4 regions of the Azospirillum sp. ST 5-10 genome follow, and region 1 is predicted to be linked to each of the others. Evidence: predicted binding sites of a transcription regulator. Region 1 holds the regulator's gene; each other region holds the start of a gene.

Region 1 (7,244 bases):
GCTGGCGGCGCAGTTCCCCGAGGTGACCGGCCGGTCGGAGCGCCGCACCCTGTCCGACATCCTGTCGTCGGGCGCGCCCTACACGCTGATCCGGATGCTGCAGGAGAATCCCGACCTGATCGGCACGACGCAGGCCGTCTGGGTCAACGCGTCGGACGACGTCGACCAGTTCGTCAAGGGCTTCATCCCGCGCGACGTGCCGGAGAGCCAGCGCCGCGTCAACGACCTGCAGGTCGGCGCCATCGACGCGCTGACGGCCAAGGGCGACGTGGAGAAGCGCTTCAACACCACCCTGTTCACGGCCGGCGATTCGCGCGAGCCGGAGCAGGCCGGCATCTGGGGCGCCATCGTCGGCTCCTTCCTGACGCTGGTGGTGACCATGTCCCTGTCGGTGCCGATCGGCGTCGCCGCCGCCATCTACCTGGAGGAGTTCGCGCCGAAGAACCGCTGGACGGACCTCATCGAGGTGAACATCAACAACCTCGCCGCGGTGCCGTCCATCGTCTACGGCCTGCTCGGCCTGGCGGTGTTCCTCAACTTCTTCGGCATGCCGCGCTCGGCGCCGGTGGTCGGCGGCGTGGTGCTGGCGCTGATGACCCTGCCCATCATCATCATCGCCGCGCGCGCCGCGCTGAAGGCGGTGCCGCCGTCGATCCGCGAGGCGGCGCTGGGGGTGGGGGCGTCGCGCCTGCAGGCGGTGCTGCACCACGTGCTGCCGCTGGCCATGCCGGGCATCCTCACCGGCACCATCATCGGCATGGCGCACGCGCTCGGCGAGACGGCGCCGCTGCTGATGATCGGCATGGTCGCCTTCATCGTCGACGTCCCCGGCGGCTTCACCGACAGCGCCACGGTGCTGCCCGTGCAGATCTTCATGTGGGCCGACAGCCCGGAACGCGCCTTCGTCGAGCGCACCTCGGCGGCGATCCTGGTCCTGCTGGGCTTCCTCATCGCGATGAACGCCGTCGCGGTCATCCTGCGCAAGAAATTCGAGAGGCGGTGGTAACCCGATGAACATCCAGACCAACGTTCAGGCGTCCCCGGCCGTGGCCGCGCCCGCCGCCGCCACCCCCGGCGCCAAGATGGTGGCCCGGGACGTCAAGGTCTTCTACGGCGCCAAGCAGGCGCTCAAGGGGATCAACATCGAGATCCTGGAGAACCGGGTGCTGGCGCTGATCGGCCCCTCGGGATGCGGCAAGTCGACGTTCCTGCGCTGCCTCAACCGCATGAACGACACCATCGAGAACTGCCGGGTCGAAGGGCTGATCGCCCTCGACGGCGAGGACGTCTACGGCAAGCGGATCGACGCCGTGCAGCTGCGCGCGCGGGTCGGCATGGTGTTCCAGAAGCCGAACCCGTTCCCGAAGTCGATCTACGACAACATCTCCTACGGCCCCAAGATCCACGGCCTGGCCACCCACCGCGACGAGATGGACGAGATCGTCCAGACCTCGCTGCAGCGCGCCGGCCTGTGGAACGAGGTGAAGGACCGCCTGCGCGAGCCCGGCACCGGCCTGTCCGGCGGCCAGCAGCAGCGCCTGTGCATCGCCCGCGCCATCGCCGTCAGCCCGGAGGTGATCCTGATGGACGAGCCCTGCTCGGCCCTCGACCCGATCGCCACCGCGCACATCGAGGAGCTGATCGACGAGCTGCGCGAGAACTACACGATCGTCATCGTCACCCACAACATGCAGCAGGCGGCGCGCGTCTCGCAGAAGACGGCGTTCTTCCACCTCGGCGACATGGTGGAGTGCGACGACACCGAGGAGATCTTCACCAACCCGCGCGACGAGCGCACCCAGGGCTACATAACCGGTCGCTACGGCTGATCGGCGCCGGCGCGGTCGAACGCGTCCGGATGGGGGGAACGCCATGAGCAACGAGCACATCGTCCGTTCCTTCGCCCAGGAACTGCAGCGCCTGTCCAACCTCGTGACCCAGATGGGCGGGGTCGCGGAGGCGCAGGTCGGCTCCTCGGTGAAGGCGGTGGCGCGGCGCGACGTCGGCCTCGCCGCCCAGGTCATGCAGGCCGACCTGCGCCTGGACGAGTACGAACGCGAGATCGACCAGGAGGCGATCCGCCTGCTCGCCCTGCGCCAGCCCATGGCGCAGGACCTGCGGGAGATCGTCTCGGCCCTCAAGATCGCCGCCGACCTGGAGCGCATCGGCGACTACGCCGCCAACATCGCCAAGCGGTCGCTGGCGCTCGCCCAGGTGCCGACGGTGCGCCCGGCGGCGGCGCTGCCGCGCATGGGCCGGCTGGTCGAGGAGATCATGAAGGACGTGCTCGACGCCTACATCGAGCGCGACGTCGAGAAGGCGATCGCCGCCTGGCAGCGCGACGAGGAGCTCGACGACCTCTACACCAGCCTGTTCCGCGAGGTCCTCACCTACATGATGGAGGACCCGCGCAACATCACGCCGTGCACGCACCTGCTGTTCATGGCGAAGAATCTCGAACGGATCGGCGACCACGCCACCAACGTGGCGGAGACGATCCATTTCCTCGTCGTCGGCGAGCCGCTGATGATGGAACGACCGAAGAGCGACGCCAGCAGCTTCGCGGTGGTGACGCCGGAGGCGGACGGCGATGCTTGAGCAGACGCGGGCGCAAGAGGGGCGCCGACACGGTGGGGGAGTCATGAATTCGGCGTTGAAGCCGCTGGTCCTCGTGGTCGAGGACGAAGCCGACATCGTCACCTTGCTGAAGTACAATCTGGAGAAGGAGGGGTTCCGGGCGATCTCCGCCGGCGACGGCGAGGAGGCCCTGCTGCTCGCCAACGAGCAGACGCCGCACATCGTGCTGCTGGACTGGATGCTGCCGCTGATGTCGGGAATCGAGGTGTGCCGGCAGATGCGCCGCAATCCCAAGACCCGGGACATCCCGATCATCATGCTGACCGCCCGCGGCGAGGAGGCCGACCGGGTGCGCGGCCTCAACTCCGGCGCCGACGACTACATCGCCAAGCCCTTCTCGCCGACCGAGCTGGTGGCCCGCATGCGCGCCGTGCTGCGCCGCGCCGCCCCGGGACTGGCGGAGGAGACGCTGCGCTTCGGCGACGTGGTGATGGACCTGGCGGCCCACCGGGTGCGCCGCAACAACCGCGACGTCCATCTCGGCCCCACCGAGTTCCGGCTGCTGCGCCACTTCATGCAGCACCCCGGCCGGGTGTTCTCGCGCGAACAGCTCCTCGACGTGGTGTGGGGGCACGACGTCTACGTCGAGCCGCGCACCGTCGACGTCCACATCCGCCGCCTGCGCAAGGCGCTGAACGAGGAGACGGAGAGCGACCTCATCCGCACCGTCCGCTCCGCCGGCTACGCTCTCGACATGAAGTCCACGTGACGTGCTGATATGAAAATCGAAGATCGGAAGATCGAAGGATTGGGCGAGAAATCATTCTTTCATTCTTATAATCTTCCGATCTTCTAATTTATTCATCTGGTTTTCCCACCAACGCGACCACCGCCTCATTGAGGATCGCGATCTTGGGGGCGAAGCGGACGGCGTCGTCCTCCGCGATCCAGCCGATCATCATCGTCAGGGCGTGCGCCACCTGGCCGGTGAAGGCGGGCCCGCGGGCCCGCGTCTCGGCCACCAGGCGGCGGAGGTCCGCGTCATGGGGGACGCCGTCGAGGGCGGCGGCGGCCACCGCCTCGAAGCGGTTGGCGGCGTGGAGCACGGCGGGGTCGGTCATGGCTCGCACGGACAGAGGGATCACACGAACAGGGTGGCGCCGCCGGGGGTGACCTCGTTCAGGAAGGTCACCACGCCGCCGCGCTGCACCGGCACGTCGTCGCGCAGGCGGGCGCGCTCGGCCGGCAGCCCCAGCGCCTTGAGGCCCATCTCGCAGGCCATCACCGTGACGCCCAGGGCGACGCAGGCGCCCAGCAGCTCCTCGAAGGTGGCGAGGCCCTGCTTGGCGAAGTAGCGGTCGCGCTCGAGCGGCCGGCTGCCGTCGTCGGCGGCGTCCAGGTCGTGCCAGCCCAGCACGCCCGGCTCGTGCTCGTGCACCAGCGCGCGCAGCGCCCGGCCGGTGAAGAACAGGGTGACCCGGCGGTTGGTGGCGGCGGCGGCGCTGGCCATCACCAGCGCGTAGTGCACCCGGTCGAAGCCGCCGGAGAACACGACGATGGACAGGCTGTCGGGACCTTGCATGGCGGGCCTCCCCGCGAGAGCCGTCAATGGGCGGACAGGTCGGTGATGGACGGATGGTGCCCGCACAGCGGGCACTCCGGGTCGGGCTTCACGGCGATCCGGTGATAGCCGGCGTTGAGGGCGTCGACCATCAGCAGGCTGCCCGACAGGCTTTCGCCGACGCCCAGCAGCTCCTTCAGCACCTCGGTCGCCTGCAGGGTGCCGACGAGCCCGGCCAGCGCCCCCAGCACCCCCCCTTCCGAACAGGACGGCACCATGCCCCGCGGCGGCGGCTCGCGGAACAGGCAGCGGTAGCAGGGATGCTCGTCGCCGAGATGGGCCTTGAACGTCGACACCTGCCCGTCGAAGCGCAGCATCGCCGCCGACACCAGCGTGCGCCCGGCGAGATAGCAGGCGTCGTTGAGCAGGAAGCGCGTGGCGAAATTGTCGGAGCCGTCGGCCACCAGGTCGTACCGGCCGATCAGGTCCAGCGCGTTGTCGCGGGTCAGCCGGGTCTTGTGTGCCTCCACCCGGACGTCCGGGTTGAGGGCGGCCATGCGGGCGGCGGCGCTCTCCACCTTCGGCCGGCCGAGCGCCGACTCGTCGTGGATGACCTGGCGCTGCAGGTTCGACAGGTCGACCACGTCGTCGTCGACGACGCCGATCGTGCCGACGCCGGCGGCGGCGAGGTAGAGCAGCAGCGGCGACCCGAGCCCGCCGGCGCCGACCACGAGCACCTTCGACTGCAGCAGCCTCGCCTGACCGGTCCCGCCGACCTCCGGCAGGATGATGTGGCGCGAATAGCGGTGGAGCTGGGATTCGGTGAAGTCCATGGCGCCGAGCATAGCGCAGCGCGCCCGCCCTGCCTACGGATTCACGCCGGACCGTGCCGCAGCGCTGCCCCCTCAGACCAGCGCGAAGGTCATCTTGTAGGGCTGGTTGCCGGTCGTCGCGCCGCTGGCCTCCTCGGCGGCCCACTGCTGCAGGCGGGCCTCGCGCTCGCGGAAGATCTTGTCGATCGGCCGCTCCTCGGCGGCCGCGGTGTCGATGCTGGCGGTCTTCGGCACGAAGGTCAGGCGGAACGGCACCTCCTGGCCGCCGACGTCCGTGGGCGGCACGATGACCACCTCGTACTCGCCGGGCTCCAGCTTGTGGGTGGTGTTCTTCATGAAATCGCCGTTGGTGCCCGCCTTCATGGTGTCGCCGGAGGCGACCACCTTGCCGTCCTTGCTCATGATCGCCCAGCGGCTGTTGGGCAGGCTGAAGTCGATGTTGAAGTCGCCGCCCTGGACGACGTTGAGCGTGTGCTTCTGCACCCCGGAGTCGATGCCGGCGGCGTCGCGCGCGGTGCCGGTCAGGGTCGCCCCGGAGGCCAGCACCATGGCCGAGGAGCGCTGCGACACCTCCAGATCGTAGGCCCGGCCGTTCACCCCGCGGATCTGCTGCGAGATGATGGCGGTGTAGGAACCGGCCTGCAGCTTGGCGCTGGCGGTCGCGATGTCCTCGGCGGACTTCGCGTCGACGATGACCTCGTTGCGGTCGTTGACGATCTTGACGCTGGTGAAGGAGTTGTTGAGCTTGAAGTTGAACTCGCCCGGCTTCGACACCACGAACTGGCGGTAGTCGGTGGACATCCCCTTCGGTCCCAGCTCGCTGGTCGAGCCGGTGATCTTGAAGAGCTTCCAATCCGAGGCGTTGGGGATCGTCACGCCCATGGCCGCCAACTCCCTTGCTGCGATGCCCGGACCGCGCGCCGCGACGCCGCTTCGGCGAGCGATGCCAATTTAATAAAATGCAATCAAATTGTCAACCGGCGCTGCCGCTCGGGGCCGGCCGCAGCGGCGGCATCACCCGGGAAGTGTACACCGGCGCCGCGGGCGCGACAATCGGCGACTATTCGTTCGCGGCGGATTCCCGCGCCAGCAGCTCGTCCAGCTCGGCGACCTTGCGCCGCGCCTCGGCGATGCTCTGCAGGGTCATGTCGATCACCTGCCCGGTGCCGTCGCGGGTGGCGACCTGCATGCGGCCGGACTCCAGCCATTCCAGCCGGGCCTGCTGCTGCATGCGCTCGTGCCGGCACCAGTCGGCCAGCGTCTCGTAGGATGTCATCGCGCCCTCCCTTGGCGATTCGGGTCCCCGACAAGGGTGGGAACCCGGGCGCCGCGATGACACCCCCGAGCGCCGGAATGTTTCCCGCTGCGCGGAAATCAGCCGCGGGTCATGCCGCCAGCCCCTTGGCGACGAGCGACGACAGGCGCCGCGCGAAGGCGCCGGGATCCGGAACGGGATCGCCCTCGACGATGCGCGCCTGGTCGAGCAGCAGCCACGCCACCTCGCCGAGGTCGGGGTCGGACCCGTTGGCCCTGGCCCGCTCGGCCAGCCGCGCCACCAGCGGATGGCCGGGGTTGAGCTCCAGGATGCGGGCCGCCGCCGCCGCGCCGAGCTGCTTGTGCTGCTTGAGCAGCCGCTCCAGGTGCATGTCCATGTCGTTCTCGTCGGCGACGAGGCAGACGGCGCTGTCGGTCAGCCGCTCGGAGCGGCGGACGTCCTTCACGGCGTCGCCCAGGGTCAGCTTGAACAGCGCGAGCAGGCTGTCGAGGTCGCCGCTCGCCGGCTCGTCCGTCTTCTCCGCGGCGTCGGCGTCCGCTCCCTTGATGCGGCCGAGGTCGGCGCCGCCCTTGGTGACCGACTTGAAGCGCTTGCCCTCGTACTCGCCGACCGCCGGCACCCAGAACTCGTCGACCGGGTCGGTCAGCAGCAGCACCTCGACGCCCTTGGCCTTGAAGCCTTCGATCTGCGGGCTGCGGCGCAGGGCCTCCTCGTCGTCGCCGGCGATGGTGAAGATCGCCTCCTGGCCCTCCTTCATGCGCCCGACGTACTCCTCGAGCGAGACCAGCCCGTCGCCCGCGGTGGTGCGGAAGCGCAGGAGCTTCAGCAGCTCCTTGCGGTGCTCGAAGTCCTCGTAGAGGCCCTCCTTCAGCACGGCGCCGAAGTTCTCCCAGAAGGTGGCGTACTCCGCCGCCACCGCCGCGTCGCCGGCCTTCTTGCCCAGCTCGCTCAGCACCCGGCGGGTCAGGCCGGAGCGGATCTTCGCCAGCATCGGGTT
Region 2 (7,244 bases), on a different contig from region 1:
CCTGTGAAGCCAACTACATGTCGACCGCCGTTGGTATGGTGCGCGCCGGGCTGGGGGTCTCCATTCTTCCGGCATCGGCCGTCGACGCGGCGGCGTGCACGGGCATCACTATGAAGCTGATAAAATCACCTGGCCTGACCCGAAAGATACAGATCATCCAGAAACGGGGGCGCACCCTGTCTCCCGCCGCCGAAGTCTTCCTGAGAACTCTTCATGAAATCGCGGCCAGCCCCGTGCCGTTCTTCGGGCGCCGCACGGCGGCGGGACGGACGCCGGCGCAATGATGCCGCCGTGCCGCGGGGCGGGCACGGTACGGCGTCTTTCCTCCGGAAGGCCGGATCATCGGCGGCGGCCGCGGGCGACGGCGGGCCGGGGCCGGTGGCGGGCGGAGGGGCAGAGGGACGGCCGCCAGACGCCGGCCGCCGCGATGTGACACTTTGACACCCCCGCTCCCCGGCACGACGCGCCCGGACGGGGACGGTCTCACGGCGGCGAGCGTCCCATGTCCAGCAGCATCGCCACCAGCCCGCTCTCGCTGATCGCCAGCGCCGCCTGGCCCGGCGTCATCCAGCGCCGCTCGCGCTCCGCCCTCTCCGGCCAGTCCTCGGCCTCCTCGGTGACGTGCAGCAGGAAGACCGTCACCTCGCAGGGCACGCTCTTGCGCTCCGTCAGCCGCTTGTCGTAGCGATAGACGCCGAGCGGCCGCTTGCGCACCGTCCCGCGCACACCCGCCTCCTCGAAGGCCTCAAGGGCGGCGAGCTCGTGGGGTGCCACCCCCTTCTCCGCCCAGCCCTTCGGCACGATCCAGCGCCGCGTCTCGCGCGAGGTCACCAGGAGGATCTCCGGCCGCCCGTCCACCAGCCGGTAGGGCAACGCTGCGTACTGGGTGCGGGGCGCGCGCTTGGGCATCGCTAGCCCTGGCCGACCAGCCGGATCAGGAGGTAGCCGGCGTAGGCGATGCCGCCGGCCGCCGGGATGGTGAAGATCCAGGCCCACACGATGTTCCCCGCCAGCCCCCAGCGCACGGCGGACGACCGGCGCGCGGCGCCGACGCCGACGATGGAGCCGGTGATCGTGTGGGTGGTGGAGACGGGGACGCCGAGGTAGGTCGCGCCGAACAGGGTCATGGCGCCGGCGCTCTCGGCGCAGAAGCCCTGGAAGGGCTTCAGCTCGGTGATGCGCGAGCCCATGGTGCGGACGATGCGCCAGCCGCCCATCAGGGTGCCCAGTCCCATCGCCGCCTGCGCCGAGAGGATCACCCAGAGCGGCACGTAGAACTCGTCGCCCAGGTGCCCCTGGGAGAACAGCAGGACGGCGATGATGCCCATGGTCTTCTGGGCGTCGTTGCCGCCGTGGCCCAGCGAATAGAGGGCGGCCGACAGCAGCTGCAGGCGCCGGAACAGCCGGTCGGCGAGGAACGGGGCGGTGCGGTGGAACACCCACGTCGCCGCCAGGACGAGGAGCAGCGCCAGGACGAAGCCGGTGAAGGGCGACAGCACGATGGCCACGGCGGTCTTGAGGAAGCCGCTCGTCACCAGCGCCGCCGTCCCCGCCTTGGCGATGCCGGCCCCGGCGATGCCGCCGATCAGGGCGTGCGAGCTCGACGACGGGAAGCCCAGCCACCAGGTGAACAGGTTCCACAGGATGGCCCCGGCCAGCGCCGCCAGGATCACGAAGGGATCGACGATCAGCGGATCGACGATGCCGGTGCCGACGGTGCGGGCGACGTGCAGGCCGAACACCGTGAAGGCGATGAAGTTGAAGAAGGCCGCCCAGGCCACCGCCAGCTTGGGCGACAGCACCCGGGTCGAGACCACGGTGGCGATGGAGTTGGCGGCGTCGTGCAGGCCGTTGATGAAGTCGAAGATCAGGGCGACGGCGATGATGGCGATCAGCGCCGGCAGGCTGAGAAGGACCGGATCCATATGGCCTGCCCCTACACGTTGTCCAGCACGATGCCTTCGATGACGTCGGCGACGTTGGCGCAGCGGTCGGTCACCGCCTCCAGCAGGTCGTAGACCTCCTTGCGGCCGAGGAAGGCGATGGTGTCCGGCCGCTCGGCGATCAGCTCCGACAGGGCGGTGCGCAGCAGGCGGTCGGCCTGGCTCTCGATCTTGCCCACCTCGTCGCACAGGCCGGTGATGCGCTCGGCGTTGCGCGTGATGTCGGACAGGAGCGGCATGACGTCGGCCAGCACCCGCGCCGCCTTCTGGATCTCTCCGCCGAACGCCTGCATGTGGCGGTCGAAGCGGTCGACGCCGTAGAGGGCGGCGTTCTCCGCCACCTCCTCCATCAGGTCGACGGCGTCGTCCAGCGCGTTGATCAGGGCGTGGATGTCGGACCGGTCGAACGGCGTGATGAAGGCGCGGTGCAGGGCGATGATCGTCTCGCGGGTGATGGCGTCGGCCTCGCTTTCGATGGCGCCGATCTCGGCGGCGCGCGCCGCCTGCTCGCCGGCGGGCGCCGCCATCAACGCGGCCAGCGCGTCCGCGGCGGCGACCAGCCGCTGGGCGTGAGCGGCGAAATGTTCGACGAACCGCTCCTCTTTCGGCATGAGAGCGCGGAACAGGCGCAGCACCATGATTCTTCCCCGACCCTGAATTCCCGATCCGGTGTTCGCGGCGGGCGTATCATAAAACTGTAACAATGTCTGCCGGCAATCGGCCCCCGCCCCGCAGGGCAGCCGCGATCGCGCGCCGGCGGCGTCGGGGCACGGCGCCGCCGGCGCCTGCCCGGCGAGGATCGAAGGGGGAGGAGCGGGGGCGGGGGAAACGCGCCCGTTCCGTGCTCCACGGACGGGCGGGGCCGGGAGCGCCGCGCTACATCCGGCCGATGTACGCCTCGACGCGGGCGAGTTCGCGGCCGGCACGGACGACCAGGTCGTCCAGACCGTCCAGCCGGTTGTCGACCACCGCCATCTCGATGGCGTCGCCGACCGCCGCCAGATCGCGCGCGCCCACCGTGCGCGACGATCCCGCCAGCTTGTGCGCGGCCTGGCGCACCTCGTCCCAGACACTGCGCTCCAGGGCCGCCAGCAGCCGCTCCTGGGTGGCCTTGTTGGAGGACAGGAACTCCTGCAGGAGCTCCCGGACGAAGCCGGTGTCGTTGTCGAACAGGCTGGCCAGCGCCTGCGGGTCGAGCGGCGCCTCCTCGGCCGGGGCCGCCGCTTCGGCGGGACCGGCGCCGGCCGGACCGGGCGGGTGCGGCAGGAAGCGCTCGAGGATGCGGCGGAGCTGGGCGAGCTCCACCGGCTTGGCGACGCTGTCGTCCATGCCGGCGGCCAGGCAGCGCTGCGCCTCGCCCTCCATGGCGTTGGCGGTGATGGCGATGATCGGCAGATGGCCGCCGGCCGCCACCTCCTCCGCGCGGATCGCCCGGGTCAGGTCGAAGCCGTCCAGCTCCGGCATCTGGCAGTCGGTCAGCAGCAGCGCGTAGCGGCCGCTGCGCCAGCGCTCCAGCGCCTCGCGGCCGTCGCCGGCCAGCTCCGCCGCGTAGCCGAGCAGGGCGAGCTGGCGCTGGATCACCTGCCGGTTGGTCGGGTGGTCCTCCGCCACCAGGATCAGGCGGCCGCCGGCGACGGCCTCGGCGACCGAGGGCGCCCGGCCCGGCACGGTGCCGGATGGCCGCCCGGCGGCCGCACCGTCCTCCGGGTCGCCGGCGCGGCGGCCGGCGGCGACCAGGACGCCGCGCACCAGGTGGGAGCGGCGGGCCGGCCGCGGCACCAGCGCCGGACCGCGGGGGGTGCCGGTGCGGACCTGCCGCGTCAGCTCCACCCAGCCGGCCGCCGCCAGCGCCGGGTCGGCGCGCAAGGCCTCCAGCCCGGCCTCCTCGGCGACCACGACGACGTCGACCCGGCCCGCGCCGGCCAACGCCGCGCGCGCCGCCGCGGCATCCGCCGCCTCGTCCACCCGCGCCCCGTCGGCGGCGAGGTAGCGCGCGAGGAAGCGGCGCTCGTCGGGCTCGGGGTCGACCAGCAGAACCGACAGGCCGGCGAGCGGCGGCGGCGCCTCGGCCTCCGGCGGGGCGACCTCGGCGGTGAAGGTGAACCAGAAGGTGGCGCCCTTGCCGGGCTCGCTCTCGACGCCGATCTCGCCGCCCATCAGCTCGGCGATGCGGCGGCAGATCGACAGGCCGAGGCCGGTGCCGCCGAAGCGCCGGGCGGTCGACGCCTCGGCCTGGGTGAAGGGGCGGAACAGCCGGGCCTGGACGTCGCGGGCGATGCCGATGCCGGTGTCGATGACGGTGATGCCGACGGTCACCCGGCCGTCGCGCAGCGCGATCGGCTCGGCGCGGATCTTGACCGACCCGGCGTCGGTGAACTTCACCGCGTTGCCGGCGATGTTGAACAGCACCTGGCGCAGGCGCACGGGATCGCCCAGCACCGCCTCGGGCAGGTCGGGATCGACGTAGGCGATGACCGCCAGGTCCTTCTTGCGCGCCCCCGGCGCCAGGGTGTCCGCCACCCCCTCGACCACGGCGGACAGGGACACCGGCACCCGCTCCAGGTCGAGCCGGCCGGCCTCGATCTTCGAGAAGTCGAGGATGTCGTTGATGATGGTCAGCAGCGACCCGGCGGAGTCGCGCACCACCGCCACCAGCTCGTTCTGCTCGGGGGTGAGCGGGGTGTACTCCAGCAGCTCCAGCATGCCCTGCACGCCGTTCATCGGCGTGCGGATCTCGTGGCTCATGGTGGCGAGGAACAGCGACTTGGCCTGGTTGGCCGCCTCCGCCTCGGCGCGCGCCGCCTCCGCGGCCTCGGTGGCGGCGACCAGGGCGCGGGTGCGCTCGGCCACCTGGGTCTCCAGGCCGCGGTTGAGCGCGCTCAACTCCTCGTAGAGGTGGACGTTGTCGAAGCCGACGGCGATCTTCGACCCGAACACCTCCAGGAGCCGCCGCTCGTCCTCGCTCAGCGGGCGCGGATGGCGCAAATAGAGCGCCGTGTCGTGGTCGCAGGAGGTGGAGCGGAACACCAGCACCGAGCGGTCGCGCTCGTAGCGGTGGCGCAGGGTGTCGAAGGCCTCGGCCAGCACGCCGGCGGTGTCGGCCGCCAGGGCCGCCACCGGCTGCCCCGCCAGCCCGGCGAACGGCCCGCCGCCGCCCAGCAGCACCGCCTCGCCGCCGGCCGGCCGGCTGGCCAGCAGGGCGCCGGCGCAACCCGGCACGACGGCGTCGATCTGGCCCACCGCACCGCGGACGTAGTCGGCGATGGTGCGCTTGTCGAGCAGCACCGAGGAGGCGTTGAGGATGCGTTCCAGCCCCTGGCGGTGCTGCTCGATGGCGGTGATGTCCTGGTAGCCGCGCAGCGCCGCCACCACCGAGGTGAACAGCTTCTGCGCCGTCAGCTCGGTCTTCGACTTGTAGTCGTTGATGTCGTAGTTGAGGATGACGTCGCGCTCGGGCGCCTGGCCGGGCTGGCCGGTGCGCAGGATGATGCGCACGCGCCGGTTGTTGAGGCCGTTGCGGATGTGGCGGACTAGCCGCAGCCCGGCGTCGTCGGATTCCATCACCACGTCGAGCAGCACGACGGCGATGCCCGGCGTGGCGTCGATGACGGCGCGCGCCTCGGCGGCGGTGGCGGCGGACAGGAACTGGGCCGGGCGGCCTTCGAAGGAGAAGCCGCGCAGCACCATCTTGGTGGTGGCGTGGATCGCCGGGTCGTCGTCGACGATGAGGATCAGCCACGGCTCCACCGGCTCGGCCGGCGCGCGCGCCTGCGCCGGCTCGGCATCCGTTCCCGGCTCCTCGTCGGCGAACAGAAACTCGTCGCTCATCCGGTCCTCCGCCGGCGGACCGGCCGCCGGCCGGCGCACGGTCGATGTCGCTCGCGGGCCGCGCCGCCGGCGCGCCCGAGGGCGGACGATATCACAGGGCTCCGGCGTGTGAACAGCGCACGCACAACCAGGAGGCGGAACACCTGAGCGGGTTTTCCGAACCCCGGCCACCTTTGGGCGGGCTCGGAAAACCCGCAAAACCATAGAGTCCGCAGGTTTGCCCGGGCCGGGCCATATGCGGCCCGGCCCGGGCAAACCCGCTCAGCCGCCGTCCCATCCGGGGAGGAAAGGCCGGCATCGGTGTTGGCCGCCGGGCGGAGGTGGAGGTACTCACCTTCCCCGCCTTCACGGCCCCGAGGACCGACGCTTATGTGTCCGGCGACCTGTCGCGCCGGCCGGCGCCCATCCGAAGGACGAGCCGCATGAACATTGCCATCGTGTCCGACTACGGCGAGGTGGACGGCGCCTCGACCAAGATCGCCATCCTGAGCGCCCGCGCGCTCGCCGATCGCGGACACGACGTGCTCTACGTTCACGCCGTCGGCGCGACGAGCCCGCTGCTCGACCATCCGCGCGTCCGCGTCCACGCCATGGGGCTGCGCGACGTGTGGACCGAGCGCAACCCCCTGCGCGCGGCCGCCCAGGGGATCTGGAACGGCGAGGCGGCGGGCCGCCTGGCGGCGCTGCTGGCCGACGCGCCGCGGCGCACGGTGGTGCACCTGCACCACTACACCCGGGCGCTCAGTCCGGCGGTGCTGAAGGCGGCGGGCCAGAGCGGCCTGCCCTGGGCGTTCACGCTCCACGACTATTTCATCGCCTGCCCCAACGGCCTCTACTACGACCACGGCACGGCCCGCGCCTGCGCCCGCCGGCCGCTGTCCGCCGCCTGCGCCACCGCCAGTTGCGACCACCAGGGGACGGCGCGCAAGCTGGTGCGGGTGGCCCGCCAGGCCGCCACCCAGCGGGCGCTGGCGGCGCGGCGCCGGCCGCTGACCCTGATCTGCCCCTCCGCCTTCGCGCGCGACGCCGTGCGGCCGATGCTGCCGGCCGACACCCGCGCGGTGGTGGTGCCGAACCCGGTCGACATCGAGCAGGCGCCGCCGGCGCCGGTCGCCGGCAACCGCCGCGTCGTCTTCATGGGGCTGCTGGCCCGCGAGAAGGGGGTGGGCGTGCTGGCCGCGGCGGCGCGCGCCGCCGGCGTCGAGCTGGCCTTCGTCGGCGCCGGCCCCTACGAATCCGAGCTGCGCCGCATCAACCCCGACGCCGCCTTCCTGCCCTGGCCGAAGACCCGGGCCGGGGTGCTGGAGCAGATGGACCGGGCGCGCGCCATCGCCTTCCCCTCGCTGTGGTACGAACCGTTCGGCCTGTCGGCGATGGAGGCGCTGGCCCGCGGCATCCCGCTGGTGACCACCCGCACCACCGCCTTGGCCGACGTCATCGACGACGGCATCGACGGCTTCCTCACGCAGGCCG
Region 3 (7,244 bases), on a different contig from region 1:
TCCTCGGCCGGCGCTCACCCGTCGATCCGCCGCCCCGTCTCGCGGTCGAACAGGTGGAAGGCGTCCGCCGGGGCGGCCAGGGTCAGCGTCTCGCCCGCGCGGCAGGCGGGCAGGCCGGGCATGCGGACGAGCAGCGTCTCGTCGCCGGGCAGGCGGCCGTGCACCACCGTGTCGGCGCCCAGCGCCTCCACCAGGTCGACGCGCACGCGCAGAGGACCGTCGGCGGCCGGGGCGAGGTCTTCCGGACGCACCCCCAGCTTGACGGCGCGGCCGGCGTGGGCCGGGTAGGGGCGGGGCAGCGCCAGGCGGACGCCGTCGGCGAGGCCGGCCGTCCGGCCGTCCGTCTCCAGGGCGGCGTCCACCACGTTCATCGGCGGGGCGCCGATGAAGCCGGCGACGAACAGGCTGGCCGGGCGCTGGTAGACCTCGAGCGGCGTGCCCACCTGCTCGGCCACGCCGTGGTTCATGATCATCACCCGGTCGGCGAGCGTCATCGCCTCCACCTGGTCGTGCGTCACGTAGAGCGAGGTGATGCCGAGGCGGTCCTGCAGCCGCTTGATCTCCACCCGCATCTGCGTGCGCAGCTTGGCGTCCAGGTTCGACAGCGGCTCGTCGAACAGGAACACCGCGGGCTCGCGGACGATGGCGCGGCCCATGGCGACGCGCTGGCGCTGGCCGCCGGACAGCTGCGACGGGCGGCGCTGCAGGAAGGGGCCGAGTTCGAGGATCGCCGCCGCCTTGTCGACGCGGGCCTGGATCTCCGTCTTGGAGAGGCCGCGGATCTTCAGGCCGTAGGCCATGTTGTCGAACACGCTCATGTGCGGGTAGAGGGCGTAGTTCTGGAACACCATGGCGATGTCGCGGTCCTTGGGCTCCAGGTCGTTGACGACGCGGCCGCCGATGACGACCTCGCCGCCGGTGATCTCCTCGAGCCCGGCGACCATGCGCAGCAGCGTGGACTTGCCGCAGCCGGACGGGCCGAGCAGCACCAGGAACTCGCCGTCGTCGACGTGGAGGTCGATGCCCTTGATGGCCTGGACGGCGCCGTAGGACTTGCGCACGGCGCGGATGTCGACGTTCGCCATGTTACTTCTCGCTCTCCACCAGGCCCTTGACGAACCATTTCTGCATGAGGACGACCACCGCCACCGGCGGCAGCATGGCCAGGATCGTCGTCGCCATCACCAGGTTCCATTCGGTGGCGGCGTCGGCGAAGGAGATCATCTTCGACAGGCCGATGACGATCGTGTTCATCTCGTTGCTGTTGGTGACCAGCAGCGGCCACAGGTACTGGGTCCAGCCGTAGATGAAGAGGATGACGAACAGCGCCGCGATGTTGGTCTTGGACAGCGGCAGCAGGATGTCCTTGAAGAAGCGCCAGGGACCGGCGCCGTCGATGCGCGCCGCCTCCAGCAGCTCGTCGGGGATGGTCAGGAAGAACTGGCGGAACAGGAAGGTCGCCGTCGCCGACGCCATCAGCGGCAGGGTCAGGCCGGTGTAGGTGTCGACCAGGCCGAGGTCGACCATCACCTTGTAGGTGGGCAGGATGCGCACCTCGACCGGCAGCATCAGGGTCAGGAAGATCATCCAGAAGAAGACCATCCGGAGCGGGAAGCGGAAGAAGACGATGGCGTAGGCCGACAGGATCGAGATGACGATCTTGCCCACGGCGATCGCCAGCGCCGTCACCGTGCTGTTGAACAGCAGGCGCGCCACGTCCACCCCGCCGATGCGCCCGACGCCGCCGAACAGGGCGCCGGCGTAGTTCTCCAGGAAGTGCGGGCCGGGATAGAGGGGAAGCGGCGGGCCGAGGATCTCCACCGTCGTGCGCGTCGAGGCGACGAAGGTGTAGTAGATCGGGAACGCGACGACGAGGATGCCGAGCACCAGGGTGAGGTGGGCGACGAGCCGGCCGACGGGGCGCCGTTCGATCATGCGTAGTGCACCTTGCGCTCGACGTAGTGGAACTGGATCACGGTCAGCGCCACGACGATGGCCATCAGGATCACCGACTGGGCGGAGGAGCCGCCGAGGTCGAGGCCGACGAAGCCGTCGTTGTAGACCTTGTAGACCAGCGTCTCCGTCGCCTTGGCCGGGCCGCCGCCGGTCACGGCGTGGATGATGCCGAAGGTGTCGAAGAAGGCGTAGACCGTGTTGACCACCAGCAGGAAGAAGGTGGTCGGCGACAGCAGCGGGAAGACGATGGTCCAGAAGCGCCGCGCCGGCCCGGCGCCGTCGATCGCGGCAGCCTCCAGGAGCGAGCGCGGGATCGCCTGCATGCCGGCGAGGAAGAACAGGAAGTTGTAGGACACCTGCTTCCAGGCCGCCGCCACCACCACCAGCAGCATGGCCTGGTCGCCGTCCAGGAGCGGGTCCCAGGCCACCCCGGCGCGGCGCAGCCAGATGGCGAGCGTGCCCATGGCCGGGGAGAACAGGAACAGCCAGAGCATGCCGGCCAGCGCCGGCGCCACCGCGTAGGGCCAGATCAGCAGGGTCTGGTAGAGGGTCTTGCCGCGCACCACCCGGTCGGCCATGGCGGCGAACAGCAGCCCCGAGGCCAGCGCCAGCAGCGCCACCGACAGGCTGAACACCGCGGTGATCCACAGCGAATGGAGATAGCCGGGATCGCCCAGCACCTGCTCGAAGTTCTCGAGGCCGACGAAGGCGCTGGACAGGCCGAAGGGGTCCTCGCGGTAGAGCGAGGTCTCCAGCGCCTGGTAGGCCGGCCAGAAGAAGAACACGACGGTGATGACGATCTGCGGCGTCACCAGCAGGTAGGGCAGCAGCTTGCCGGGAAAGATGACGCGTCGTTGCATGGGAATCCTTGCTCCCTCCCCCGCCACCGGCGGGGGAGGGAGCCGGTTGAGGCGTGGCCGTGCGGACCCCCTTCCCAACCCTCCCCCCGTCGAAGATGGGGGGAGGCTGGGAGGGGGGACCGACGCGGCCCGTCCTTACTTCGCGACCGCCTTGGCGGCCTGCTCGATGGCGGCGTTGGAGCGTTCGACCGCCTTGTCCAGCGCGGTCTTGGCGTCCTGCTTGCCGGCCAGCATCGCCTCGATCTCCTCGTTCTGGATGTCGCGCACCTGCGGCATGTTGACGAGGCGGACGCCGCGCGAGTTCTCGGTCGGCTCCTTGCCCATCATCTGGGTGATCGGCGTCTCGCGGCCGGGGTTCTTGTCGTAGAAGCCCGACGTCTTGGTGGCCTCGTAGGCCGCCAGCGTGACCGGGAGGTAGCCGGAGACCTGGTGCAGGCGGGACTGGATCTCCGTCTGCGACAGGAACTGGAAGAACTTGCCGACGCCCTTGTACTCCTCCGGGCTCTTGCCGGCGAAGACCCACAGCGAGGCGCCGCCGGGGGTGGTGTTCTGCGGCGCCCCCGCGGCGTCGGGGTAGTAGGGGAGCTGGCCGATGCCGTAGTCGATCTTCGACTTGGAAATGTCGGCGAGGCCGCCCGACGACTCGGTCAGGATGGCGCATTCGCCGTTGAGGAACTTCAGCTTCGCCTCGGACGTCCGGCCGCCGTAGCTGAACGAGCCGTCCTTCTGCATGTCGGCCAGGGTCTGGAAGTGCTTGACGTTGATCGGGCTGTTGATCTTCAGCTTGGGCGTCAGGCTGTCCAGGCCGTTGGCGTCGGTGGCGTAGGGCTGGTTGTTCCAGGCGGAGAAGTTCTCCAGGTGGATCCAGGTCGGCCAGGTCGTGGTGTAGCCGCAGGGCCAGCCCGCCGCCTTGATCTTGTGGGCGGCGTCGAACACCTCCGGCCAGGTCTTGGGCGGCTTGTTCTCGTCGAGGCCGGCCTTACGGAAGGCCTCCTTGTTGTAGTAGAGGATCGGCGAGGAGCTGTTGTACGGGAACGACAGCATCTCGCCCTGCGAGGTCGAGTAATAGCCGACGATGCCGGCGAGGTACTGGCTCTTGTCGAACGCGCCGCCGGCCTCGCGCAGCACCTCGGCCACCGGCTTCACCGCGCCCTTGGCGGCCATCATGACGCCGGTGCCGACGTCGAAGACCTGGATGATGTGGGGCGCCTGCTTGGCACGGAAGGCGGCGATGCCGGCCTGGAGCGTCTCCGGGTACTTGCCCTTGTAGACGGGCACGACCTTGTAGTCGCCCTGGGACTCGTTGAATTCCTTGGCGAGCTGCTCGACGACCTCGTTGTTGCCGCCCTCCATGGCGTGCCACCACTGCAGCTCGGTGACCGCCTGGGCGGACCCGGCCGACGCCACCAGCGCGAGCGCGGTGCCGGCCAGCAAAGCCTTGAGTCGAAACATCCTGTGCCTCCCTGTGCATGGTCTCCGGTCGGCCCACCGGTCCCGCGCGCCTGCGCGCCGGTCATCCGTCGTGCGCCACCGAGCCCCGGCTCCTTAGTCTTGTCCTGTTGCCGAAGCATCTCATTGGTATGAAGGTTTTATGACAGCCGCAAGCGGCAATCGCGGCACGCACGGATTTTGCACCGTGCGTACATTCGCAACCGCACATGACCGGCGTGCGGGGCGGGTCCGTGCCCTTACCAGCGGCGGGCCGGCTTCAGCGCGTCCGGCGAGAAGGCGTCGGGCTTGAGCGGCCGGTCGAAGGCCGGCGGCGGGTCCGCGTTGTCGAGGCCGCTCGCCACGTAGCGGTTGCCGGCGAAGTCGTAGGTGAGCTCGAGGGTGGGCAGCAGCACCGGCACTTCGGGGATGACGATGGGGTGCGCCTCGGCGTAGCGGGCCAGCGCCCCCTTGGCGTCGTAGTGATCGGCCATGAGGATCTGCCAGGAATCCTCGTCGAGATAGTAGGTGCGGCGTGGGAAGGGATGGCGGTAGCCGCGCTTCAGGGTCGCCTCGACGACCCACACCCGGTGCAGCTCGTAGCGCAGGAAGGCCGGGTCGGGGTGGGGCGGCCAGAGGAAGTCACGCGGCGTCAGCGCCGCGATGTTGAGGCGGTAGGCGTTGTAGGGCACGTACATCTCGCGCCGGCCGACGAGGCGGAAGTCGAAGCGGTCGGGCAGGCCGCTGAACATGTCCAGCATGTCGGCGGTGCGCACGCCGCCGGTCGCTGGGTCGGGCGTGCCGTAGGAGAAGTCGGGCGCGCGCACCGCCGCCCCCTTGCCGGCCGGGCGGTACCAGACGGCACGCGGGTTGCGCAGCGGGTTCAGCGTCTCGCGGATCAGCAGGGTGGCGCCGGCGACGGCCGGCGGCGACAGTCCGGTGCGCTTGTAGGAGAAGGCCGTCAGCCCGCCCGGGCCGGCGTCCTGGTCGGCCAGCCAGTCCTCGCGGTAGCGATCGACCGCCAGGGTGCCGTCGGCGGCGGGCAGGACGATGCCGTCGATGCGGCTGACGGCGGTGCCGCGCCAGCGCAGCACATGGTTCCACATCACCTCGTCCCCGTTGTCCGGCACCGGGAAGGGGATGCCGGCGCCGACGTCGCGCACCGCCAGCCCGTTCTCCGCCAGCCGGGCGCGCCGGGCGTTGACGGCGGTGGCGTCGTAGATGCGCTGGGGGGCCGCGGCGGTGCGCCGCGTCAGGTACATCGGCAGCTCGAAGCTGTCGGGGTAGCGGCGCAGCAGTTCCTGCTGGCCGGCGGACAGGCGTACGGCGAAGCGGTCCAGCTCGGCGGCGCGTACGGTGAACCAGCGGCCGTCGTCGACGAACGGATCGGGATGGTGGGTGCCGGCGACGAAGGTCCTGGGCGGCTCCGTCAAGCCGCCGGTCCATGCGGGGATCGTTCCCTGGGCGTTGGCGCCGCGGATGGCGCCCAGCGGCGTCAGCCCGTCGCCGAGGCCGCCGGGCGCCTGGGCGGCGGCCGGCGGCACCAGCAGGGCCAGCAGGCAGAACGTCGCGAGCGCCCGGCGCACGGGCACGCCTATTCGGCGGGAGCCGCCGATTCGAGGGCGGCCCGCCGGGCGACGAGACGGCGGCGGTTCCACGACACGCTCTTCCAGGCGACGGCGCCGCCGACCAGCAGCACGGCGACGACGAGCAGGATCTTGGTGCCGGACTCGCCGAACGAGGCGGCGGCCTCACCGAACATGTAGCCGGCGCCGGCGAAGCTGCAGGCCCAGATGCCGGCGGCGATGAAGTTCCAGAACAGGAACTTGCGCCACGGCATGTGCGAGGTGCCCATGGCCACCGAGGCGATGTTGCGCACCCCGTAGAGGAAGCGGAAGGTCAGGATGAAGCCGACGCCGTAGCGTTCCAGCCAGCTGTGCACCGTGGCCGCCCGCCGCCCGGCCGCGGGGAAGCGGTCGAGCGCCTTCACGCCCCAGCGGCGGCCGAGCCAGAACCACATCTGGTCGCCGCAGAAGCTGCCGAGCCAGACCGACGCCACCAGCAGCTTGACGTCGAGCACGCCGAGCGAGGACGCCCAGCCGCCGAAGATGACGAACGTCTCGCCTTCGAAGAAGGACCAGATGAAGGCAACGGGATAGAACGCGTCGCCCCATTCACGAAGCCAGTGGATCCACTCCAACGGCACCTCCTGCGGGTTGCGGACGAGCCCGCCGAACGCGCCGCTGCGGTACGGACCCAACACCTCGGCCCGGTGTCCGAGCCCGCCCCCAATATGGCATGGGGGTATGCTTTTGTCAGGGGCCGAATCGCCAGGTGCCCAATTCGTCTCAGGCGTCCTCGCCCGACAGTTCCCCCACCGCCTGGGCCGCCGCCCGCAACAGGGCGCGGTCGGGCTCGAAGGGGCCGTCCTCGGCCTCGTCCCAGCCGTCGGGCACGACACGCCGCTTCAGCTCGCGCGCCGCTTCAACCAGAAGGTGTGCCAGCCGCGCGTCGGGCAGGGCCTGCACCAGGGCGCGCAGCTCCGGGTTGGTCAGCGACGCCGGGTCGAAGACGGCCGGGGTCGCCGCGGCGGCCGCGGGGGGCAGGGCCATCACCGTCTGGGGCGATGGGGCGGCCGCCGCCGGCCGGGGCGGGGCGGCGGCCAGCGGGCCGACGGGCCGCGGCGCCGGCTCGCGCACCGCGTCGACCGCCACCGCGGCGGCCGCGTTGGCGCTCCGGCGCGGCCGTCCGGCCCGCTGGCGCCGGCCGGGGGGCGGCTCCGCCTCCGGCAGGCTGTCGAACAGGAGGGGCTGGCCGCCATGGGGCATCGCCTCGTGCTCCGTTCCCATGGCCTGCGTTTCCATGGCCCTCGCTCCCATGGCCCCCGTTTCCATGGCGTCACCCGTGCGCTGCGAAATGTTCACGGTTCATTCTACAGCGCGTCCGCCGTTTGTCGAGCCTCAATCGCCGGTCCCGACGCCGCACGCGGCGACCGGGCCG
Region 4 (7,244 bases), on a different contig from region 1:
GCGCCCCGTCCGGCGCGCCGACGGTGACCGTCGCCTGCAGCGGCCGCAGGACCAGCGGCGCGTCGGCGGCGACGCCGGGGATCGCCAGCGGGACGAGCGTGGCACGCCAGGCGAGGTCCGGGCCGGCCGTCCCGTCGAGCGTCGCGGGTCCCGGTCCCGCCTCGGCGACGAGCCGCGCCAGCACCGACCGGGCCACCAGCTCCGCGGTGCGGGCGTCGGCCGCCGCCGCGCCCAGGCGCAGGGCGCCGCCGAACTGCGGCAGCACGGCGGCGGTGGCCAGCGCCAGCACCGCCAGCGCCACCACCACCTCGATCAGGGTGAAGCCGCCCGCCGCCGGGCGCTCAGCGCTCATGGCGGACCGCCCCGGTCAGCCAGTCGACGGACACCCCGTGACCGCCGGGCTGCACCACGAACCGGGCGGCGGTGGCGCCGCCCTCGGGATAGAAGGTCACGGCCGGCGCACCGTCCGTCACCGCCACCGACACGCCGGGTGCCAGCCGCTGCGGCGGCCGGCCGGGCACGGCGAAGCGGCCGGAGGCGGGGTCCAGCACGAAGGTGGCGGGGCGGTCGGCAGCCAGGGCCGCCGCCCGCGTGGCGCGCAGGGCGGTGGTCAGGTCGCGCGCGGCGACGGCGGCGGCCGCCGCCGGACGGTCGGCGACCGCCGGCACCAGGAGAGCCGTCAGCAATCCGAGGATCGCCAGCACCACCAGCAGCTCCAGCAAGGTGAAGCCGGCGGCGGCGTGCCTACCAGCTCGTCTCATCGCGGTCCTCGCCGTCCCCGCCGGGCTGCCCGTCCGCGCCCAGCGAGGCGAGGTCGTAGGGCCCGTGCTCGCCGGGGCTGCGGTAGTGGTACGGCCGGCCCCACGGATCGACCAGCGACTCCTTCGTCTTCAGATAGGGTCCGGCCCAGCGCGCCACCCCGGGCGGTGCGGCGACGAGCGCCTGCAGCCCCTCCTGGGTCGTCGGGTAGCGGCCGGTCTCGAAACGGTAGAGGTCGAGCGCGGTGCCCAGGTTCTGCACCTGCACCCGCGCCGTCTCGTGCCTGGCCGAGCCGAGATACTTCAGCACCTGGGGCGTCGCCACCACGGCCAGCAGGCCGAGGATGGCGAGGACGACCAGCAGCTCCAGCAACGTGAAGCCGGCGCGGGCGCGCCCCCGCGCGCCCGGCCGGTTCGCCCCGGGGAACGGATCAGAACCGGTAGCGCAGGCCAATCTTCACCTCGTGGGCGCGCACGTCGCCGTCGGCCGACTCCACCGTGCCGACCGTGGACGAGCCGCCGGTCTCGAATTCGCCGAGGTCGACGTAGCGGTAGCCGAGGTCGATGGTGGCGTTCTCCGTCATGGCGTAGGCGACGCCGGCCTGCAGCGACCAGGCGAAGTTCGTCTTGGTGTCGCCCTCCTCGCGGATGCGGCCGGCGCCGATGGCGTAGTCGATGTCGTCGACGGTGTTGAAGGCGACGCCGAGGCCGCCGCCGACGTAGGGGGTGAAGGCCGTGCCGGTGGGAACGTCGTAGTAGAGGTTGGCCATGATCGACCAGCTCGTGACGTCGGCGTCGGCGGACACCGACAGGCCGCCGAGGGTCTCGCTGGAGTCGATCGCGAAGCCGGGGCGGTAGCCCACCGTCACGTCGGTGCGCAGGTTGTAGGGAAGCTGGTAGCCGACGCCGGCCTCGAGGAGGAGCGATTCGCCGAGGTCGCCCGCGAACCCGGTGCCTTCGACGACCGAGCCGCCGACGTCGCGGCCGAACGAGGCGCCGACGTCGCCGCGCAGGTACAGGCCTTGCGCCGCCGCCCCGTCGGCCGTCGCGCACGTGACCCCGATCGCCGCGACAATCACCGCGGCCGGGCGTGAAAATGTCTTCATGTTCCTTCCCTTCATTGCTCAATCGTTCCGCCGGAATGGCACCGCTCGGCGGTCGTCCGCCCGTGGGGCAAAATCGCTGAGCTTTTAGGGGAAGAGAATTTCGATTTTATGACAGTCACATGAACGCTATTGATAAGTTCCATTCCTCAAGCAATTTCATATTGCTGTAATATTACTTACAAACCTCTCGGGCACATCTGAAACGATTCCAGCGCATCGCGGCCGCAACACGGGGCCGCGCAAGGGAGGTTGTTTGCATGAAGCCGTATGACATCGAAGCCAACGCGCGCGCCGATCTGGCGTCGCGCGGCATCTCCCCGGAGAACACGTTCGAGAACGTGCTGGAGCGCCACCTGGCGCGCCGGGCGATCCTGCGCGGCGGCGTGCTGGCCGCCGCCGCCGCCGCCGTTCCCGGCGTGCTGGTGGGCGGCGCCCGCGAGGCCAAGGCGGCGCCGGCGCCGCTGACGTTCCAGTCGCTCGCCCAGACGCAGGCCGACACCGTCACGGTGCCGCCGGGCTACGCCCCGCAGGTCGTCATCAAGTGGGGCGACGCCCTGTTCCCCAACGTCGGGCCGTTCGACATCTACAACCAGTCCGGCGCCGACCAGGCCAAGCGCTTCGGCTTCAACAACGACATGGTGGCGCTCTTCCCGCTGCCCTACGGCGCGCCGGCGAAGCTGGGCGGCCGCTTGCCGCACACCAGCTACCTCATGTGCGTGAACCACGAGTACGCGACGGGCGTGCTGCAGTTCCCCGACTATCCCATCCTGTCCAGCCGCGACAGCACGGTGACCAACGGCCTGCCGACCCGGAACCAGGTCGAGACCCAGATGGAGTCGCTCGGCTGCACGGTGGTGGAGATCAACCTGGTCGACGGCGCCTGGGTGCCGAACGTCAATTCCCCCTACAACCGCCGCGTCACCGCGACGACGCTGATGGACGTCACCGGCCCGGCCCGCGGCGACACGCTGCTGCAGACGCCGGCCGATCCGGCGGGCACGGTGATCAAGGGCACCTTCGCCAACTGCGCCGGCGGCCAGACGCCGTGGGGCACCTATCTCAGCTGCGAGGAGAATTTCGACGGATACTTCAACAACCTGGACCTGATGACGGACGCCACGCTGAAGGCGATCCACACCCGGCTCGGCAACGTCAACAGGCAGGCGACCGTCGCCAACGCCAGCGACTACACGCTGTTCTGGGACCTCTACGACCCGCGCTTCGACCTGTCGACCGACGCCGGCGCCAGGGAGCCGTTCCGCTTCGGCTGGGTGGTCGAGTTCGATCCCTACGACCCGTCGGCCCGCCCGAAGAAGCGCACCGCGCTCGGCCGCTGTAAGCACGAGGCGGCGCAGACGGTGCTGAACGCCGCCGACCGCGTCGCCGTCTACACCGGCGACGACGAGCGCTTCGAGTACGTCTACAAGTTCGTCTCCGACGGCACGGTCGACCGCGGCAACCGCGCCGCCAACGCCGCGCTGCTGGACGAAGGCACGCTGTACGTCGCCAGGTTCAACGACGACGGCACCGGCCAGTGGCTGCCGATGACGTACGAGGCGGTGAACGCGCTGGCCCCGGGGCAGTTCCGCAACCAGGCCGACGTGCTGATCAACGCCCGCGAGGCGGCCGACGTGCTCGGCGCCACGCCGATGGACCGCCCCGAGGACATCGAGGCGCCGCGCGACGGGAACTGGCGCGGTTCGGGCAAGGTCTACGTGGTGTGCACCAACAACACCCGGCGGACCGCCGCCCAGGTCGACGGCGCCAACCCGCGCGCCAGCAACGCCGCCGGCCACATCATCGAGCTGACCGAGGCCGGCAACGACCACGCCGCGACCAGCTTCGCCTGGTCGATCTTCCTGCTGGCCGGCGACCCGGCGGCGCCCGCCGGCTCCAACATCAACGTGTCGGTGGCCGGGGTGCCGACCTTCGAGGGCGACGCCTTCGGCTCGCCCGACAACATCGCCTTCGACAGCACCGGCAACCTGTTCATCGCCACCGACGGCACCGGCTCGGCGACGCCGGACTGCAACGACCAGGTCGTGGTGACGCCGACCACCGGCGGCTTCCCGCGCCAGGTGAAGCGCTTCCTGGTCGGCCCGGTGGAGGCCGAGATCTGCGGCCCGCTGGTGGCGCCGGACGACTCGACCTTCTTCTGCGCCATCCAGCACCCGGGCGAGGACGGCACCATCGTCGACCGCACGGCCGAGGCGGTGCGCACCAGCACCTGGCCGACCGGCGGCCACCCGGCGTCGGCGGTGGTGGCGGTCCGCCGCACCGACGGCGGTCGCATCGGGAGCTGAGGTGGCGTAGGCCGGTCGGACCGGCCCCCTCCCGGCCCTCCCCACATACGCGGGGGGGCCGGGAGGGGGGACCGACGCGGCCACCAACGCAGAACGGCGCGCCACCCGTTTCGAATGGCGCGCCGTTTCCGTTCGGACGGGTCAGACGATGGTGCTGATCGCCTTGGCGCCGCGCGGCACCTCGACCACGCGGTCGAGCGTCACCGTGTAGGCCTCCGAGAACACGGTGCTGACCATGTACCACTCGTTGCGGACCCGCTCGTGGGTGACGTCCAGCACCATCCAGCCGCGCTGGTGGGTGTTGGCGTAGACCATCTGGTCCAGGATCTGGCTGGCGTCGGCGATCAGCCCCGCCGCGGTGGCCGGCGCCACCACCGGAACCGTCTCCTCGTAGCCGGGCGAGCTCACCGCCGGCGTCGCCAGTTCGACGCCGACGTTGACGAACCCCGCGGCGGTGGGCGCGCGCAGGTTGACGCCCCAGGCGTTGTGGGTGTCGCCGGTCAGCACCACCGGGTTCTTCGAGGCGGCGAGGATGCGGTAGAGGGCGTCGCGCGCCGTCGGGTAGCCGATCCACCAGTCGGAGGTGTCGGGCAGCGGCAGGCCGGCGGCGCCGAGCTGGACGATGGTCTGGCTCTGGCCGGGGAAGAGCTGCTCCAGCAGCCCGGTCAACTCGGCGCGCTGGGCGTCGGTGAGGCGGGGCGAGCCGGCGATGTCGACCGCGGCCTCGTAGTGCACCAGCACCTGGTTGCCGAGGATCTGCCAGGTCTGCGGCGCGCCGGTCATCCGCTCGGCGACGTAGGCCTCCTGCTCCGCCCCCAGCAGGGTGCGGGTCTGGCCGTCGGCGAGCCGGTCGTAGGGGTAGCCGCCGCCCTGCAGGGCCGACGTCCAGTTGCCGATGTAGGGCTCCGCCGCGAGCTGCCGGTCGCGGGCGATCAGGCGGGTGTCGACCATCACCAGGCGGGCGAGGTCGCCGAAGTCGAAGGACCGCCAGATCTTCAGCAGGTTGCCGTCGGCCCGGTCGCGGATCGGCAGCCACTCGTGGTAGGCCTGCACGGCCGCCGCCACCCGGTCGGCCCAGGCGCCTTCGCCGGCCTCGGGGTCGTGGTTCTCGGCGCCGCTGTGCCAGGCGTCGTTGGCCACCTCGTGGTCGTCCCACACGACGATCCACGGATTCTTGCGGTGCACCTCCTGCAGGGCCGGGTCGCCGCGGTAGGTGGCGTAGCGCTGGCGGTAGTCGGCCAGCGTCGTGCACTCCTTCTGCGGCTGCACCGCAGCACCGCGCACCGGCCGGACCAGCCCCAGCATCTCCGCCGGCGTCGGGCCGTAGCCGCCGGGGCCGTACTCGTAGATGTAGTCGCCGAGATGGATGACCGCCGTGAGGTCGTCGCGCTTGGCCACCTCGGTGTAGACGTTGAAGTAGCCGCGCTCGTAGTTGGCGCAGGAAAACACGGCGAACCGGGCCTCGGCGGTGGCGCCCACCGGCAGGGTGCGGGTGACGCCGACCGGCGACAGCGCGTCGCGGAAGCCGAACTGGTAATAGTAGGTCTGCCCGGCGGCCAGCCCGGTGGCGTCGACCTTGACGGTGAAGTCGCGGCTGGCGCGCGCCTCGGCGAGGCCGGAACGGACGACGCTGCCCATGTCCGGCGTCGTGGAGACCTTCCACTCGACGCCGAGATCGACGCCGGAGTCGTTGAGGACGCGCGTCCACAGGATCACCGAGTCCGCCGTCGGATCGCCGCTGGCGACGCCGTGGCTGAAGCGGACGGTGCCGATGACCCGCGCGTCGGCGTCGCGCGGGCCGACGACGCCGGCCATGCCGACCGCGCCCGTGGCGAGCGCCGTGCGGATCACGGACCGACGGTCCATGCGGACCGGCTGTCCGGCGGCTGATGTCACGCTGTCAGGATCGTGCGCCATGATTCCCTTCCATACCCCCGTCTCCCGATGGGGCATGAACAGCACAACCCGTCGGGGAATGAAAATGAAGATTTCTTGAATAATGATCGACTCGTTTACTTATACCCCCAAGCGATGGCCCTGTCGTTTTCAACAAACCACAACGGCGCGATCAAAAAACTGTAACGGACTTGCCCTATGCCGGGGTCCGGTATCGTTTCAATCGCCGGTCGGCGCACCGGCCAGCATTCCAGGAGCCCGCCGCCGTGACGTTCGCCAGGATCGCCATCGCCGGTGCCGTTTCGGCCGCCGTCGTCGCCGCCATCGCCTCCGCCCAACCGGCGCTGGCCGCCGACTCCGGCGTCTACGTGCGCGCCCAGGTCGGCGGCGCGTTTCCCGCCGGCCTCGACGACGGCAACTGGCTGGACCCAGCGGACAGCCGCCTCGGCGGCGACCTCGACGACGGCTTCCTCGTCGGCGCCGGCGTCGGCTACGCCTTCGCCAACGGCCTGCGCGCCGACGTCACGCTGGACTACCGTCCGGGTCTCGACTACGAGGCCGACGCCGCCGACGCCTTCGGCAACAGCGGGACGGCGAGCGCGGACGCCTCGGTGCTGACCGGGCTCGTCAACCTCTACTACGAGGTGCCGGTGGCGTTCGCCGTGCGGCCCTACGTCGGCGTCGGCGTCGGCTTCGCCCGCAACCGGCTGGACACGGTCGACTACTCCCTGAACGGCGGGGCGCTCGCCCGCGAGTCCGGCGAGACCCAGACCTCCTTCGCCTGGGCGCTGATGGCCGGCGCCTCGTTCGACCTGACGACGGCGGTCACCCTCGACGTCGGCTACCGCTACCTCGACGCCGGCGAGCTGGAAAGCTCAGGCCGGTTCGAGAACGGCGCCACCGCCGCGGCGCTGTCGAGCGACCTGCACCTGCACGAGGCGATGGCGACCCTGCGCTACCGCTTCTGAGGCGGGCCGGCAAAGCCGGTGCGCCGGCGTGCCGGACGCGCTACTGTTCGGCTCCGCCACGGGCCGCAGGGCGCACAGCGATGGACAGCACCGGATCGGGCGTCGCCGGACGCGCGCCCCGTCTCACCGAACAGGTCGCCGCCGAGCTGGAGCGGCGGATCGCCGGCGGCCTGCTGGCGGCCGGGACGCCCCTCTCCGAGGTGGGGCTGGCGG

What was found. The regulator PhoB, encoded in region 1, activates phosphate uptake and scavenging genes when phosphate is short. The targets are predictions, from matches to a motif close to TNTCATAAAACTGTCA.
Region 2: a site for PhoB is predicted at 2,629-2,644, ahead of ACSBPG_RS26805 (DUF47 domain-containing protein). Genes of this name have one in related genera too.
Region 3: a site for PhoB is predicted at 4,398-4,413, ahead of ugpB (sn-glycerol-3-phosphate ABC transporter substrate-binding protein UgpB). Genes of this name have one in related genera too.
Region 4: a site for PhoB is predicted at 1,963-1,978, ahead of ACSBPG_RS04405 (PhoX family protein). Genes of this name have one in related genera too.

The regions. Positions count from the first base shown of each region.
Region 1 is NZ_JBPJSP010000001.1:193,108-200,351, reverse strand. Features, by position in the region: gene pstA (phosphate ABC transporter permease PstA) at 1-1,006, shown strand, start outside; gene pstB (phosphate ABC transporter ATP-binding protein PstB) at 1,083-1,829, shown strand; gene phoU (phosphate signaling complex protein PhoU) at 1,873-2,598, shown strand; gene phoB (phosphate regulon transcriptional regulator PhoB) at 2,642-3,346, shown strand; gene ACSBPG_RS00970 (hypothetical protein) at 3,435-3,698, opposite strand; gene ACSBPG_RS00965 (DsrE family protein) at 3,719-4,159, opposite strand; gene ACSBPG_RS00960 (HesA/MoeB/ThiF family protein) at 4,183-4,971, opposite strand; gene ACSBPG_RS00955 (hypothetical protein) at 5,044-5,853, opposite strand; gene ACSBPG_RS00950 (hypothetical protein) at 6,032-6,247, opposite strand; gene htpG (molecular chaperone HtpG) at 6,357-7,244, opposite strand, start outside.
Region 2 is NZ_JBPJSP010000034.1:4,171-11,414, forward strand. Features, by position in the region: gene ACSBPG_RS26790 (LysR family transcriptional regulator) at 1-284, shown strand, start outside; gene ACSBPG_RS26795 (NUDIX hydrolase) at 484-909, opposite strand; gene ACSBPG_RS26800 (inorganic phosphate transporter) at 912-1,925, opposite strand; gene ACSBPG_RS26805 (DUF47 domain-containing protein) at 1,937-2,581, opposite strand; gene ACSBPG_RS26810 (response regulator) at 2,820-5,771, opposite strand; gene ACSBPG_RS26815 (glycosyltransferase family 4 protein) at 6,194-7,244, shown strand, end outside.
Region 3 is NZ_JBPJSP010000033.1:61,108-68,351, forward strand. Features, by position in the region: gene ACSBPG_RS26720 (sn-glycerol-3-phosphate import ATP-binding protein UgpC) at 15-1,085, opposite strand; gene ugpE (sn-glycerol-3-phosphate ABC transporter permease UgpE) at 1,087-1,935, opposite strand; gene ugpA (sn-glycerol-3-phosphate ABC transporter permease UgpA) at 1,932-2,816, opposite strand; gene ugpB (sn-glycerol-3-phosphate ABC transporter substrate-binding protein UgpB) at 2,952-4,268, opposite strand; gene ACSBPG_RS26740 (DUF1329 domain-containing protein) at 4,505-5,830, opposite strand; gene ACSBPG_RS26745 (DedA family protein) at 5,839-6,507, opposite strand; gene ACSBPG_RS26750 (hypothetical protein) at 6,593-7,108, opposite strand; gene ACSBPG_RS26755 (diguanylate cyclase domain-containing protein) at 7,205-7,244, opposite strand, start outside.
Region 4 is NZ_JBPJSP010000003.1:12,577-19,820, forward strand. Features, by position in the region: gene ACSBPG_RS04385 (prepilin-type N-terminal cleavage/methylation domain-containing protein) at 1-352, opposite strand, end outside; gene ACSBPG_RS04390 (type II secretion system protein) at 342-761, opposite strand; gene gspG (type II secretion system major pseudopilin GspG) at 745-1,212, opposite strand; gene ACSBPG_RS04400 (outer membrane protein) at 1,190-1,864, opposite strand; gene ACSBPG_RS04405 (PhoX family protein) at 2,122-4,167, shown strand; gene ACSBPG_RS04410 (alkaline phosphatase D family protein) at 4,309-6,033, opposite strand; gene ACSBPG_RS04415 (outer membrane protein) at 6,330-7,031, shown strand; gene ACSBPG_RS04420 (GntR family transcriptional regulator) at 7,112-7,244, shown strand, end outside.